3 regions of the Acidovorax sp. GW823-FHT05D11 genome follow, and region 3 is predicted to be linked to each of the others. Evidence: predicted binding sites of a transcription regulator. Region 3 holds the regulator's gene; each other region holds the start of a gene.
The links. Region 3 encodes NrdR, which represses ribonucleotide reductase genes. Its sites were predicted from a motif close to CACNANATNTNGTG; they were not measured.
Positions count from the first base shown of each region.

Region 1: a site for NrdR is predicted at 1,680-1,693, ahead of AC3RCE_RS01075 (ribonucleoside triphosphate reductase). Genes of this name have one in related genera too.
Region 2: a site for NrdR is predicted at 2,934-2,947, ahead of AC3RCE_RS20790 (ribonucleoside-diphosphate reductase subunit alpha). Genes of this name have one in related genera too.

Region 1 covers NZ_CM179502.1:224,476-229,806, forward strand. Annotated here, with positions in the region: gene AC3RCE_RS01065 (nitric-oxide reductase large subunit) at 1-922, shown strand, start outside; gene AC3RCE_RS01070 (hemerythrin domain-containing protein) at 994-1,422, shown strand; gene AC3RCE_RS01075 (ribonucleoside triphosphate reductase) at 1,726-3,744, shown strand; gene nrdD (anaerobic ribonucleoside-triphosphate reductase) at 3,840-4,040, shown strand; gene AC3RCE_RS01085 (anaerobic ribonucleoside-triphosphate reductase activating protein) at 4,075-4,722, shown strand; gene ipdC (indolepyruvate/phenylpyruvate decarboxylase) at 4,889-5,331, shown strand, end outside.
Region 2 covers NZ_CM179502.1:4,516,511-4,521,841, reverse strand. Annotated here, with positions in the region: gene AC3RCE_RS20790 (ribonucleoside-diphosphate reductase subunit alpha) at 1-2,839, opposite strand, end outside; gene AC3RCE_RS20785 (hypothetical protein) at 3,014-3,187, shown strand; gene ampD (1,6-anhydro-N-acetylmuramyl-L-alanine amidase AmpD) at 3,209-3,841, opposite strand; gene AC3RCE_RS20775 (sigma-54-dependent transcriptional regulator) at 3,825-5,331, opposite strand, start outside.
Region 3 covers NZ_CM179502.1:3,595,476-3,600,806, reverse strand. Annotated here, with positions in the region: gene AC3RCE_RS16680 (bifunctional metallophosphatase/5'-nucleotidase) at 1-1,107, shown strand, start outside; gene AC3RCE_RS16675 (DMT family transporter) at 1,118-2,020, opposite strand; gene nrdR (transcriptional regulator NrdR) at 2,214-2,663, opposite strand; gene glyA (serine hydroxymethyltransferase) at 2,685-3,929, opposite strand; ZMP/ZTP riboswitch at 3,965-4,120, opposite strand; gene AC3RCE_RS16660 (lytic transglycosylase domain-containing protein) at 4,217-5,059, opposite strand.

The sequences.
Region 1 (5,331 bases), 2.2 Mb from region 3:
GGTGGCCATCGGCCTGTTCTACGGCGCGGGCTTCTTCTACGGCGAACGCACCCACCTGTCGGTGATGGAGTACTGGCGCTGGTGGGTGGTGCACCTGTGGGTGGAGGGCTTCTTCGAAGTCTTCGCCACCACGGCGCTCGCCTTCATCTTCTCGACGCTGGGGCTGGTGTCGGTGCGCATGGCCACCACGGCCAGCCTGGCCTCGGCCTCGCTGTTCATGCTGGGCGGCGTGCCCGGCACCTTCCACCACCTGTACTTCGCGGGCACGACCACCCCGGTGATGGCCGTGGGCGCAGCCTTCAGCGCGCTCGAAGTGGTGCCGCTGGTCGTGCTGGGCCACGAGGCCTGGGAACACTGGCGCCTGCAGCACCGCACGCCCTGGATGGCCCGCCTGCGCTGGCCGCTGATGTGCTTCGTGGCCGTGGCCTTCTGGAACATGCTGGGCGCGGGTGTCTTCGGCTTCATGATCAACCCGCCCATCTCGCTGTACTACGTGCAGGGCCTGAACACCACGCCGGTGCATGCCCACGCCGCGCTGTTCGGGGTGTATGGCTTCCTGGCGCTGGGCTTCACGTTGCTGGTGCTGCGCTACATCCGGCCGCAGCTGGTGTTCAGCGAGCGGCTCATGAAGACGGGCTTCTGGTGGCTCAACGCCGGCCTGGTGCTGATGATCGCCACCAGTCTGTTCCCCATCGCCCTGTTCCAGTTCCACGCGAGCGTGAGCGAAGGCCTGTGGTACGCCCGGGGCGAGGCCTTCATGCAGCAGCCCTTCATCCAGACGCTGCGCTGGGTGCGCACCTTCGGCGACGTGGTCTTCATCGTCGGCGCGCTGGCCATGGCCTGGCAGGTGGTGAGCGGTGTGTTCGGTTCGCGGGCCCCGGCCGCTTCCACGGGGGCCTACCTGGCGCAGGCCCGTCGCTGAAATGCACCGTGCGCGGCGGCAGCCACAAGCGGCCACCGCGCTCACACACCGTTTGCCCACAAGGACTGACCATGAACCTCGACAAATTCAAGCACCAGCACACCGACATCCTGCGCAGCATCGCCACCTTGCGCGCCCTGGCCCACGCGGGCGTGCAGGCCAACGCCACGGCCATCGCGCAGGGCATCGTGGCGATGAGCGGCACCATCAAGCTGCATCTGGCCGTGGAAGACCAGGTGCTCTACCCCGCACTGCAGCGCGGTGGCAACCCCGAACTGGCGCGCCTGGGCCGCCAGTACCAGAGCGAGATGACCTCGATTGCCAGCGCCTACGACGCCTTTGCGCGCCGCTGGAACACGGCCGAGGCCGTGCGCCGCGATGCGCAGGGCTTTCGGGACGAGGCCAACGTGGTGCTGCGCCGGGTGTTCGAGCGCATGCAGCGCGAAGACCATGACTTTTATCCGCGCATCGAGGAGGAAGAAACCGCCGCCTGCCATTGAGCGCCCACGCGAACGCAGCCCGGCCGCAGCGGTGGAGCCCCTGCAGCCCCTAGCCCCTAGCCCCCCAACAAAAACACCCACCTTTTCCACGCACACCTCTTGTGCTCCAGCGTGCCATCACACGCACCCCCATCCATCGGTAGGGCCTGACGGCACCTTCCTTTCGCCGGCCTTTGTGCCGGCATTTTTTTTACCCCTGCTTACCGCCTCGATTGTGTTGGGTCAAACTACCTATAGTGGTTGGTGGGTATCGTGGACACCATAGGTAGTGTTTTTAACCCGTTCCACAGATTGGTCGAACCCATGGCGTCCACCCTTTCCACCTTGCCCCGCGAAGTCGTTTTGCGCAGCGGCCAGCGCGTTCCTTTTGACGCCGAACGCATCCGCGCCGCGCTGGCCAGCGCCGGGCAGGCCTCGGGTGAATATGGCGCCGACGAAGCGGCGTTGCTCACCGCCCAGGTCACCAAGGTGCTGATCCACCGCTTCCATGGCGAGGCACCCACCATCGAGCAGATCCAGGACGTGGCCGAGCAGACGCTGATCGCCGCCAACCACCTGGCGACCGCGCGCGCCTACATCGTCTACCGCGAGCAGCACGCCCAGCTCCGCGCCGACCGGCAGACGCTGGTCGATGTGGAAAGCTCCATCAACGAATACCTCACGCGCGCCGACTGGCGCGTGAACGCCAACGCCAACCAGGGTTACTCGCTGGGCGGGCTGATCCTGAACGTGGCGGGCAAGGTCACGGCCAACTACTGGCTGTCGCACGTCTACACGCCCGAGATCGGCGAGGCGCACCGCAATGGCGACCTCCACATCCATGACCTTGACATGCTCAGCGGCTACTGCGCGGGCTGGTCGCTGCGCACGCTGCTGCACGAGGGGCTCAACGGCGTGCCGGGCAAGGTGGAGGCGGGGCCGCCCAAACACATGAGTTCGGCCGTGGGGCAGATCGTGAACTTCCTGGGCACGCTGCAAAACGAGTGGGCGGGCGCGCAGGCGTTCTCGTCGTTCGACACCTACATGGCGCCCTTTGTGCGCATTGATGCCATGGACTACGCCGCCGTGCGCCAGTGCATCCAGGAGCTGGTCTACAACCTCAACGTGCCCTCGCGCTGGGGCACGCAGACGCCGTTCACCAACCTCACCTTCGACTGGACCTGTCCCGAGGACCTGCGCGAGCAGGTGCCCGTGATCGCTGGCCAGGAGATGCCGTTTTGCTATGGCGACCTGCAGGCCGAGATGGACCTCATCAACCGCGCCTACATCGACGTGATGACCACGGGCGATGCCAAGGGCCGGGTGTTCACCTTCCCAATCCCCACGTACAACATCACCAAGGATTTTCCGTGGGAGAGCGAGAACGCGCAGCTGCTGTTCGAGATGACGGCCAAGTACGGTCTGCCGTACTTCCAGAACTTCATCAACTCCGAGCTGGAGCCCAACATGGTGCGCTCCATGTGCTGCCGCCTGCAACTCGATTTGCGTGAACTGCTCAAGCGCGGCAACGGCCTGTTCGGCAGCGCCGAGCAGACGGGCAGCCTGGGCGTGGTCACCATCAATTGCGCGCGCCTGGGCTACCAGCATGCGGGCGATGAGGCGGGCCTGTTCGCCGCGCTCGACCGCCTGCTGGAACTGGGCAAACAAAGCCTGGAGACCAAACGCAAGCTCATCCAGCGCCTGATGGACCAGGGCCTGTTCCCCTACACCAAGCGCTACCTGGGCACCTTGCGCAACCACTTTTCCACGCTGGGCGTGAACGGCATCAACGAGATGGTGCGCAACTTCACGGCGGACCGGCACGACATCACCACCGAGTGGGGCCACGCGTTTGCCGTGCGCCTGCTCGACCACGTGCGCGAGCGCATGACCGCCTTCCAGGAAGAAACCGGCCACCTCTACAACCTGGAGGCCACGCCCGCCGAAGGCACCACCTACCGCTTCGCCAAGGAAGACAAAAAGCGCTGGCCCGCCATCCTGCAGGCGGGCACGTCCGAGCAGCCTTACTACACCAACTCCTCGCAGCTGCCCGTGGGCTTCACCGACGACCCGTTCGAGGCGCTGATGCGGCAGGAGGCGCTGCAGTCCAAATACACCGGCGGCACCGTGCTGCACCTGTACATGGGCGAGCGCTTGTCCAGCGGCGCGGCCTGCCGCGATCTGGTGCGGCGCGCGCTCACGCGCTTTCGCCTGCCCTACATCACCGTCACGCCCACGTTCTCGATCTGTCCCACGCACGGCTACCTGGCGGGCGAGCACCCGTTCTGCCCGCGCTGCGACGAAGAGCGGCTGGACGCCAAGCGGCGGCGGCTTGCGGCCTGACCTCGAATTTCAAACCAAATTGACCTGTAGCGCTTATCAATAAAGAGCTGGCAGCTATCAATAAAGAAGCATTTTTTAACCATGAAGGAGATCACATGAGCCATTTCTCTACCCCCGAACAGGCCGCCCTGGCCGCCGTGCAGCTCACCGACGGCGAGCGCCAGCCCTGCGAGGTCTGGACCCGCGTCATGGGCTACCACCGCCCCGTGGCCAGCTTCAACACGGGCAAGCAGGGCGAGCACGCCGAGCGCCGTTTCTTTTCAGAGCAGGCGCGTGGTGGAAGCAACGCCTGCTGAGGCGCCGCCAGCGTCCGCGCTGCGGCTGGGCGGCATGACGCCGCTCACCACCATCGACTTCCCCGGCCGCCTCGCGGCCGTTTTCTATTGCCAGGGTTGCCCCTGGCGCTGCGGCTACTGCCACAACCCCGGGCTGCTCGACGCCGCCGCGCCCCCGGCGTTGCCGTGGGACGAGGCGCTGCAGTTCCTGCACAGCCGCCGGGGCCTGCTTGACGGCGTGGTGTTTTCGGGCGGTGAGCCGACGCTGCAAGCCGCGCTGCCCGCTGCGGTGGATGCCGTGCGCGCACTGGGCCTGCAGGCTGCGTTGCACACCGGCGGCATGTACCCCGGGCGGCTGGCGGCGCTGCTGTCGCGCCTCCACTGGGTGGGGCTGGACATCAAGGCCCTGCCGCAGCGCTACGACGCCATCACCGCCACCCCCGGCAGCGGCGCGCGCGCCTGGGCCGCGCTCGATGCCATGCTGGCCCATGGCATCGACCACGAATGCCGCACCACCTGGCACGCGGGCCTGTTTGGTGTGGACGAACTGCTGGAACTGGCCCAGGCCCTGGCCGCGCGCGGGGTGCGGCATTGGGCGCTGCAGGAATGCCGCGTGCTCGGCGCTCCGGCCTGGGCGCTGGCGCCCGCGCACCAGCAGCAACTGGCCGCGCTGTTTTCCGGATTCACCTTGCGCCGGGTGTGAGTGCCGGGCGCAGATTTCCTGCGTTGCAAGGGCCTGCATGAAATAGGCATGCAAATACGGCCGCTGTTGCACACGCCTTGATGCGCGTCAGAAGTGCTTTGCGCGGCCCGCGCGGATCATTCGCGCCACCGCCGCACAACGGCACCACCTTGTCAGGAAATCCTCCATGAACCCCCTCGGCCTCCAGCTGCTGCACGCGCTCAAGCACCACGGCGCGCGCGAGATCTTCGGCATCCCCGGTGATTTCATCCTGCCCTTGTTCGCGCAGATCGAGGAAAGCGGCATCCTGCCGCTGGTCACGCTCAGCCACGAACCCTCGCTAGGTTTTGCCGCCGATGCCGCCGCGCGCATGCACTGCGGGCTGGGCGTGGTGGCCGTCACTTACGGCGCGGGTGCGCTCAACGTGGTCAATGCGGTGGCGGGGGCCTATGCCGAGCGCTCGCCGCTGGTGGTGCTGGCCGGCTGCCCCGGCGAGGTCGAGGCGCACTCCGGCCTGGTGCTGCACCACCAGGTGCGCCATGTCGATTCGCAGTGGCGGATCTTCCGCGAGATCACCTGCGACCAGGTGCGCCTGTCCGACCCCGCCACCGCGCCCGCCGACCTCGCCCG
Region 2 (5,331 bases), 920 kb from region 3:
GCGCGCTGGGCTTGGCCTGCGGGGACGCGGAGGCCTGTGGCGCACCGCCGTCGTTGCCGGACGAAACCGCGTTGAGCTGGCGCGTGTTCACGGTGCTCATCTCGACGTGCGTGGCGCTCTGCGTGCGCAGGTAGTAGGTGGTCTTCAGACCGCGCACCCAGGCCAGCTTGTAGGTGTCGTCAAGCTTCTTGCCCGATGCGCCAGCCATGTAGATGTTCAGGCTCTGCGCCTGGTCGATCCATTTCTGGCGGCGCGATGCGGCCTCCACCAGCCAGTGGGGCTCCACCTCGAAGGCGGTCGAATACAGCGCCTTGATGTCTGGCGGCACGCGATCGATGGGGTGCAGGGAGCCCTTGAAATGCTTGAGATCCATGATCATCACGTCATCCCACAGTCCCAGGCGCTTGAGGTCGCGCACCAGGCCGCCGTTGATGACGGTGAATTCGCCCGACAGGTTGGACTTCACGGACAGGTTGCCGAACGAGGGCTCGATCGATGCATCCACGCCGATGATGTTGGAGATGGTCGCGGTGGGCGCGATGGCCACGCAATTCGAGTTGCGCATGCCGTCCTGTGCGATCTTCTTGCGCAGGGCGTCCCAGTCCAGGGTGGAAGAGCGGTCCACTTCCACATACCCGCCCCGGGCATCCGACAGCATGTCCAGCGTGTCGAACGGGAGGATGCCGCGGTCCCACAGCGAGCCCTTGTAGCTGGAGTACTGGCCGCGTTCCCGTGCCAGTTCGGTGGAGGCCCAGTAGGCGTAGTAGCAGATGGCTTCCATCGACTTGTCGGCGAACTCCACGGCCTCTTGCGACGCGTAGGGAATGCGCAGCTCATACAGGCTGTCCTGGAACGCCATCACCCCCAGGCCCACCGGGCGATGGCGCAGGTTGGAGTCGCGCGCCTTCTTGACGGCGTAGTAGTTGATGTCGATCACGTTGTCGAGCATGCGCATGGCGACCTTGATGGTCCTCTTGAGCTTGTCATGGTCGATCTGGCCGTCCTTCAGATGCTGCAGCAGGTTGACCGAGCCGAGGTTGCACACGGCGGTCTCGGTGTCGCTGGTGTTCAGCGTGATCTCGGTGCACAGGTTGGACGAGTGCACCACGCCGGCGTGCTGCTGGGGCGAGCGCACGTTGCAGGCGTCCTTGAACGTGATCCAGGGGTGGCCGGTCTCGAACAGCATGGTCAGCATCTTGCGCCACATGTCGGTGGCCTGCACCGTCTTGGAAGGCTTGATCTCGCCGCGCGCGGCCTTTTCCTCGTAGGCCACGTAGGCTTTCTCGAAGTCGGCGCCGAAGAGGTCGTGCAGGTCGGGCACGTTGGAAGGGGAGAACAGGGTCCAGGTGCCCTTTTCCATCACGCGGCGCATGAACAGGTCGGGAATCCAGTTCGCCGTGTTCATGTCGTGCGTGCGGCGGCGGTCGTCGCCCGTGTTCTTGCGCAGCTCCAGGAATTCTTCGATGTCGAGGTGCCAGGATTCCAGGTAGGTGCAGACAGCGCCCTTGCGCTTGCCGCCCTGGTTCACGGCCACGGCCGTGTCGTTGACGACCTTGAGGAAAGGCACCACGCCTTGCGATTCGCCGTTGGTGCCCTTGATGTGCGAACCCAGCGCGCGCACCCGGGTCCAGTCGTTGCCCAGGCCGCCCGCGAACTTGGACAGCAGGGCGTTTTCCTTGATCGACTCGTAGATGCCGTCCAGGTCGTCGGGCACCGTGGTCAGGTAGCACGAAGACAGCTGCGAGCGCAGCGTACCGCTGTTGAACAGCGTGGGCGTGCTGGACATGAAGTCGAACGACGAGAGCACTTCATAGAACTCAATGGCGCGGGCTTCGCGGTCGACTTCGTTGAGGGCCAGGCCCATGGCCACGCGCATGAAGAAAGCCTGGGGCAACTCGATGCGCGTCTTTTTGACGTGCAGGAAGTAACGGTCGTACAGGGTCTGCAGTCCGAGGTAGTCGAACTTCAGGTCGCGGTCCGCCTGCAGGGCGGCGCCCAGGCGCTGCAGGTCATATTGCAGCAGGCGCTCGTCCAGCAGCTCGTTTTCCACGCCCTTCTTGATGAATTCGGGGAAGTAGTCGATATAGGCTTGTCCCATCGCGCTCTGGGTCACCTCGCGGCCCAGGACTTCGCGCACGATCGTGTGCAGCAGCAGGCGGGCGGTGGCGTAGGTGTAGTCGGGGTCTTTTTCGATGAGCGTGCGTGCCGCCAGGATGGAGGCCTTGTAGACCTCGTCCATGGGAACGCCGTCGTACAGGTTGCGCATGGTTTCGGCAACGATGGGGTCTGCGCTGACGTCCGCGCCAAGATTCACGCAGGCCGACTCGATCAATGCCTGCAGCCGGTGGAGGTCGAGCGCAACGCGTTCTCCGCCGTCCAGCACGTGGAGCAGCGGAGCGGGGGCGGACGGAGCCTGCTGCTCGACCTGGCGTGCACGCTCCTGGGTGCGGCGCTCGCGGTACAGCACGTAGGCGCGGGCAATCTCATGGTGGCCGCCACGCATCAGTCCGAGTTCCACCTGGTCCTGCACATCTTCAATATGAAAGGTGCCGCCTCCGGGGCGCGACCGCACCAGGGCGCGGGTGACATTCTGGGTCAGGGTGTCCACGACTTCGCGCACGCTGGCGGACGCGGCGCCTTGTGTGCCATGCACCGCCAGGAAGGCCTTCATCATCGCCACCGCGATCTTTTGCGGCTCAAACGGCACCACCGCCCCGTTGCGGCGGATGATCTGGTAGTGCGCCAGCGAGTTGGCCGCCGACGTTGGCGCGGGCTGCGAAGCCGGAGCTTGCGCTGGGTTGGCGTGGGTGGTGGAAGGCGTAGTCAAAGCAGCTTGCATGGGTGTCCTCTTCTGTGGGCTGTCTGGGATGTGTGGCGCGGGGCGTGAAGCCGCCGCAAGGTGTGAGTGATGGGCCGGACTTCTGTCTGCCGCACACTATATATGGTGTGTCAGGTGCATTCAAGACACTACCGGTAGTGTACCGCCCCAAACCCCTGGGAAAAGGGAAACAGCATGTTTTCAATGCTGCGAGTTCTTGCGATGACCCCGCTGGAATCCCTTGTCCCACCGAAAAAGCAGCAGCGAATCCGCGCCGCGGCGGGCGATTCGGGCGGTTTTTCTTCGCGAGGCCGCGTGGAGCTTGGCGATGCGGCTTTGTGCGGTTGCACAAAGAAAAAGTTGCTGTGACGCGGCGCTGCGACAGCGCGTTCAGCTGGCGGCCAGGATGGTGGGCCGGGTCGCCGCGGGAAAACGGTGCGGAGGCCAGCGCAACGACTTTTGTACCTTCACCCAGTCGAAGCCGGGGCCGGGATCCTGCTTGCGCCCGGGCGCTATGTGCTCATGTCCCGCAATGTGCGCGATGGGATAACGCCGCGCGATGTCCTGGCAGAGCGTGGCCAGCGTCCGGTACTGGGCGGGTTCGAACGCCAGGCCCTCCAGGCCCTCCAGCTCAATGCCGATCGAGTCGTCATTGCACTGGCTGCGCCCGCGGTAGGCCGACTGGCCTGCGTGCCAGGCCCGCAGATCGCAATCCACGAACTGCCAGAGCGCACCGGTGCGCTCGATGAAGAAATGCGACGACACCGCCAGTCCGCGGATGCTCTGGTAGTAGGGATGGGCATCCCAGTCCAGGGTGTTGGTGAACAGCTGTTGCACTGCACCCCCCCCGTACTCGCCCGGCGGCAGGCTGATGGAATGCACCACGATCAGGTCGATGGCGGACCTGGCCGGTGCCGGGCGCGTGCCATGGTTGGGGGATGGGAGCCTCGTGGCCGCGCGGTGCCATCCGCCGTCCCACGGCGGTGGGTCCGCCGGCGCTGCCTCCTCAGCCCACGTCGTCATGCGGGTCCTGGTCGTTGGGCACGGCGATGTTCAGCCGGGCGATCCTGTAGCGTATCTGGCGCAGGCTGATGCCCAGCCGGGCGGCGGTGGCGGTCCGGTTGAAGCCCGCCTCGCGCAGGGCGCGGATCAGGATGTCGCGCTCCTGCTGGTCAAGCCATGCCTGAAGATCGCTGGGCAGCGTCACCAGGCTGCCCGCGCCGGGCGGCGGCGCGGCCGGGTAGGCGCTCTGCGGGTCGGCGGGGGACGGCATCGCGGGCGCTGGCGCCGCCCGTGTCCTCGGGGACTCGGCGGTCCCCCCCGAGGGCCCGTCCACATGCAGCTCTTCCCCATCGCTGAGCGCCACGGCCCGGTGCAGCAGGTTTTCAAGTTCCCGGACGTTGCCGGTCAGCGGGTGCGCGGCGATGGCGTGGAGCGCGCTGTCGGTCAGCGGGGGGACCGGCATGCCCGATTCCTGCGCGATGCGCGAGAGCAGCGCGGCGCACAGCACCGGCAGGTCCTCGCGCCGCTCGCGCAGAGGGGGGATCAGGATCTCGATCACGTTGAGCCGGTAGTACAGATCCTGCCGGAAGCGGCCCGATTGCACATCGGCGGCCAGGTCGCGGTGCGTGGCGCTGACGATGCGCACATCCACCGTCTCCTCCTGCGTCGAGCCCAGGGGCCGCACGCTGCGCTCCTGGATCGCACGCAGCAATTTGGACTGCATGGCCAGGGGCAGGTCGCCGATCTCGTCGAGAAACAGCGTGCCGCCACGGGCCGCCTGAAAGTAGCCGTCGCGATCCTGGGCGGCGCCGGTGTAGGAGCCCTTGCGGGCGCCGAAGAACTCCGCCTCGAGCAGGTTCTCGGGAATGGCACCACAGTTCACGGCCACCAGCGGGCCATCCGCGCGCTGGCTGCTGGCATGCAGGGCCTGCGCCACCAGTTCCTTGCCCGTGCCTGATTCACCGTGAATCAGCACGGGCGCCATGCCGCGCGCGACCTTGGCCACCCGCTGCTTGACGTTGCGGATCGCCTCGGAGGTGCCCACCAGCCGGTCCAGGGCGGTGCCCGCCGCCAGGGGATCCGCGCCGGCCGGCGCCGGCCGGCCTTGCACTCCACCGCTGCGCGCGGCCCGGGGCGCGGGGACACCACCCGTGCCCTGCACCGCGGAGGCGACAACCGACCGGAACTGCTTGAGGTCCACCGGCTTGGTCATGTAGTCGAACGCGCCGGAGCGCAGGGCCTCCACGGCGTTCTCGGCCGACCCGTAGGCCGTCATGACCACGCAGCGTTCGCGGCGCTGCTGGTCACGCAGGTCCTGCAGCAGTTCCATGCCGAACCCGTCGGGCAGGCGCATGTCGGTGATGACGGCATCGAACCGGTGGGCCTTGAGCTGCTCGCGTGCCTCCTGCACGCTGGACGCAGTCTCCACACGATAGCCTTCGCGCAGCAGCGTCAGCTCGTACAAGGTGCGCAGGTCGGGTTCGTCGTCCACGACGAGGATGGAGGCGGCA
Region 3 (5,331 bases):
GATGAGGCGGCCACGGCCAATGCCCTGATTCCCCAGCTCAAGGCGCAGGGCGCCGACGTGATCGCGGTCGTCATCCATGAAGGCGGCAGCACCACGGCCGGGGTGCAGGAGACCAGCTGCGCGGGCCTCTCCGGCGACATCGTCCCCATCCTGGAGCGCCTGGACCCCGCGGTGGACGTGGTGGTCTCCGGCCACACGCACCAGGCCTACGTGTGCGACTACGCCCGTGTGAATCCCGCCAGGCCCTTCCTCCTGACCAGTGCAGGCCAGTATGGGACGCTGCTCACCGACATCCAGCTGCGTGTGGACACCCGCACGCGCCGCGTGGTGCGCAAGACGGCGCGCAACGTCATCGTGCAGGGAGAGGCCTTCACCGGCAGCCAGGGACACGTGCCCATGACCTTGGCCGTGCCTTCCTTCCCGGCCGATCCGGCGGTGCAAAAGATCGTCGACACCTACCGCGCGGCGGCCATACCGCTGGCGCAGCGCCCGGTGGGGCAGGCCGTGTCGGCCCTGCGCCGCGTGCTGACGCCCTCGCTGGAGAGCGCCCTGGGCAACCTGGTCGCCGATGCGCAGCTCCACGCCACGCGCGCGCCGGAGCAGGGCGGGGCGCAGCTGTCCTTCATGAACCCGGGGGGGCTGCGTGCCGACCTGGTGCCGGATGCGCAGGGCCTGGTGCGCTACGGGCAGCTGTTTGCCGTGCAGCCCTTTGGCAACCAGCTGGTCGTGAAGACCTTCACGGGCGCGGAGATCAGGGCGGTGCTGGAGCAGCAGTTCGCCAGCGGCAGCAACACCGTGCAGCGGCCCCGCGTGCTGTCGGTCTCATCGGGCTTTGCCTACCAGTTCGACCTGTCCCGGCCGGCGGGCGAGCGCGTCAGCCAGATGGTGCTGCAGGGTGCTGCGCTGCGTGACGACATGCCGGTGCGCGTGGTGATGAGCAGCTACCTCGACAGCGGCGGAGACAACTTCACCGTGCTGACCGAAGGGCGCGACCGCCTGGTGGGCGGGCTGGACCTGGACGCGCTGGAGGCCTACTTCCGCACGCAGAGTCCGGTGGCCGTGCCTGCTACCAACCGCATCACGTCCGTCGCGCGCGCCGTGCGTTGAGCGGCGGCGGCTATTCCTTGCCCGGGCGCAGTGCCGCCAGCCAGCGCAGCGGGTTGAAGCCCGTGACCAGGCCGGTGGCCACCAGCACGAGCGCTCCGCCCCAGAGCATGCCGGGGCCCAGGGCCTCGCCCAGGAACACATGCCCCCAGGCCACCCCGAACAGCGGGATCATGAACGCGGAACTCATCGCCGCCACCGGGGATACCTGGGCGAGCACGCGCAGGTTGAGCCAGTAGGCCAGGCCCGAGGTGGCGATGCCCATGACCGCCACCGCCGCCACGGCCCCGGCGGTGAAGCGGGCTTCGGGCAGGCTCCATGCGGCGCCCGGCAGCAGCAGCACCAGCGCGGCGGCGTGGATGCCTGCGGCGATCGACAGGGGCGACATGCGCGTGGTGGCTCGCTTCATCCAGGTGGTGGAGACCCCGTAGCAGGCCGACGCGATGATGCAGGCCAGTGCCGCGACCAGCAGGGACGGCGTGGGCTCCACCGGGCCGAGCTGCACGATCAGGGCCACGCCCGCGAAGCCGCACAGGCAGCCCAGCCACTTGCGCTGGCTCAGCGTGTCTTCCTTCATCCACGCAGCCGCGAGCACGCTGAAGGGAACGGCCATCGTGTTGAGCAATGAGCTGTAGCCCGCCGGCAGGTGCAAGGCTGCCCAGGCATACAGCAGGAACGGCACCGCCACGGTGAGCGTGCCCAGCCCGAACAGCTCGCGCCAGTGGCGCCACGGCCAGGGCTCGCCGGCCGCCCGCATGATGGCGACCAGGGTCAGCGTGCCCAGCCCGATGCGCAGGGCGGCCATCACGTTGGGCCCCAGCAGCGGGCTTGCGATGCGGATGAAGAGAAACGAAGCGCCCCAGAGGGCCGACAGCAGCACCAGCTGCAGGAAGTGGCGGGTTTTCACCGCAGGCATTGTCGGGCAGCCGCGGTGTTTCTGTGCACCAGGGGGGTGTTTTGCCCATGAAAATAGCCTCTGGCGCTTTTACTTCAAGCGCCGAAAGCTATATTTTTGATAGCGTATCGCCAAGGTGGCCGCTGGGCCTGGCTGGAGGCGGGTGCGTGGGCAGCCCAGCCCGGCAACAAACGGGCCGTGGGCGCCGCGGCGGTTATTTGCGCACTTCGTCCACCATCGCGCGGAAGTCGTCGATGTCCTCGAAACTGCGGTACACGCTGGCAAAGCGGATGTAGGCCACCTTGTCGAGCTTCTTGAGCTCGCGCATGACCAGCTCGCCGATGCGGCTGGAGATCACTTCGCGCTGGCCGAGGTTGAGCAGCTTTTCCTCGATGCGCTCGATGGCGCTGTCGATCTGGTCCGTGCTGACCGGGCGCTTGCGCAGCGCCAGATTGAAGGAAGCGAGCAGCTTGGCGCGTTCGTACTCGATGCGCCGGCCATCCTTCTTCACGATGGCCGGGAAGCTCACTTCCGGCCGTTCGTAGGTGGTGAAGCGCTTGTCGCACGCGCCGCACTGGCGGCGGCGGCGGATGAACACCCCATCTTCAGACACCCGCGTTTCGACGACTTGCGTTTCCAGGTTGCTGCAGAAGGGGCACTTCATGGCGGCTGCTGACCGGTGAAGTTAACGGTAGACCGGGAAGCGGGCCGTCAGCGCATTGACCTTGGCGCGCACGGCGGCGATGTTGGCCTCGTCGCGCGGGTTGTCCAGCACATCGGCGATCAGGTTGGCGGTGATGCGCGCTTCTTCTTCCTTGAAGCCGCGCGTGGTCATGGCGGGGGTGCCAATGCGCACGCCGCTGGTCACCATCGGCTTTTCAGGGTCGTTGGGGATCGCGTTCTTGTTGATGGTCATGTGGGCGGCGCCCAGCACGGCCTCGGCTTCCTTGCCCGTGATGCCCTTGGCACGCAGGTCCACCAGCATCACGTGGCTTTGCGTGCCGCCGGAGACGATGCGCAGGCCGCGCGCGGTCAGCGTCTCGGCCACCACCTTGGCGTTCTTGGCCACCTGCTCCTGGTAGGCCTTGAACTCGGGCTGCAGCGCTTCCTTGAAGGCCACGGCCTTGGCAGCGATCACGTGCATCAGCGGGCCGCCTTGCAGGCCGGGGAAGATGGCGCTGTTGATGGCCTTCTCGTGCTCGGCCTTCATCAGGATGATGCCGCCACGGGGGCCGCGCAGGCTCTTGTGCGTGGTGCTGGTGACCACGTCGGCATGCGGCACCGGGTTGGGGTACACACCCGCGGCGATCAGGCCGGCGTAGTGGGCCATGTCCACCATGAAGATCGCGCCCACGTCCTTGGCCACCTTGGCAAAGCGTGCGAAGTCGATGTGCAGGCTGTAGGCCGAGGCACCGGCGATGATGAGCTTGGGGCGGGTTTCGTGCGCCTTCTTCTCCATGGCGTCGTAGTCCAGAGCTTCGTTGGCATCGAGGCCGTAGGAGACCACGTTGAACCACTTGCCCGACATGTTGAGCGGCATGCCGTGCGTGAGGTGGCCGCCTTCGGCCAGGCTCATGCCCATGATGGTGTCGCCGGGCTTGAGGAACGCGAGGAACACGGCCTCGTTGGCGGATGCGCCGCAGTGGGGCTGCACGTTGGCGGCCTCGGCACCGAAGATCTGCTTGACGCGGTCGATGGCCAGCTGCTCGGCCACGTCCACATGCTCGCAGCCACCGTAGTAGCGCTTGCCAGGGTAGCCTTCGGCGTACTTGTTGGTCAGCTGCGTGCCCTGCGCCCACATCACCGCGGGGGATGCGTAGTTCTCGCTGGCGATCAGCTCGATGTGGTGCTCTTGCCGGGCGTTTTCAGCCTGGATGGCGGCAAAGAGCTCGGGGTCGGTTTGTTCGACAAGAATATTGCGGTCGTACATGATTGGCAGTCCTATGAACTTGTGTCCCTTGAAACAAGGGCTGCCCAGGCGAACGGCGGAACGCAGAAGGATGAACCCCGTGCGGCACGCTTCCCAGTGGTTCACAAGGGGCAAGCCCTTGCTGGTTTCCACGTCAGCGGCAGCACCCTGTGTGCGGGATGCCGCGCCTATCGCCAGTCGCGTACCCCGCTAGTGTAGCTGACGTGGCATGCGCAACCTGTGTCGCATCGCGCGAAGTGCCGTGCGCCCCGGGGTCATGGCGCCCCGGCCGGCGGCACAGGATCGGCTCAGAGCCCCGTCAGCAGGGCTACCTTGTCGGCCGCCACCGCCGCTGGCGTCGCGGGCGGCGCAGACACCGGGATGATCTGGGCGGGTGCCTGGGTGGACAGCGTGGGCGGCGGCGCGGTGGGCATGGAGCGGCCGCCGGCCACCTGGCGCAGGCGGAAATGCTCGGCCATCACCTTGGCGGCATAGCCGCCGTCGTCGGCCAGGTTGCCGGCGCCCACGTAAAAGCGCAGCCCGCCCTCCACGGAACCCGCGCGCGAAATGCATTCCTGCAGGACCTTCACGCCCACGCGCAGGTTGCTCACGGGATCGAAGGCCGCAAAGTGCCCCCCGAAGTTCTGGTACTTGTCGGTATGCACGTTGGTCATCACCTGCATCAACCCCTGGGCGCCCACCGCGCTTTGCGCAAACGGGTTGAAGCTCGACTCGATGGCCATGATGGCCAGGATCAGCGTGGGATCGATCTTGGACTTCGCGCCAATTTCATAGGCCTCTGCCACCAGCACGCTCAGCGGCTCGGGGGCAACGCGGTACTTCTTGCTGAGCCAGAACGCGACGGCGGCCTGCTCCTTGGGCAGGTCCTTGGGATTGCCCGCCGTGGCGCGCTCGCTGGCCTCCGGCTCGATGGGCATGCCAAGCACTTCCACCTGGCGGGCCTGCAGCCAGTTCATCAATTGCGCTTCGCCTGCCTGGCGCAGGTCCGGGCGGGCCGTGAGGGTGATCACGACAAAGGCCACAGCCAGGCCGATGAGGGCGAAGCTGTTGTGGGTGATTTCAAGAAAACCTTCGGTCACGTCGGCCACGAAGGTCCGCACGCCGGAGACTATTTTTCCTGACGCTGTCATAGCTCTTCCTTTCTGAAGCGCCGCACTGAGCCTGGGCAGTCATCGGTGACTGTCCCGTCTCAGCGGGTCGCCTGGATTGGTACGCCATCAAGTGGGCCGCACATCTCTGGGGTGCTTTGGGCCTGGTTTGACTTAGCCGGGTTCGGCAGCGGGTTGGGGTTTTTACTAGCCTGTTTTTGGGGCTGGCGGATTCTAGGAGGTCACTAAATGCTTAGTCAATACTAATAAATTGAATCATAAGACTAATAAGTTATAAAAAATATGTAGAAAAT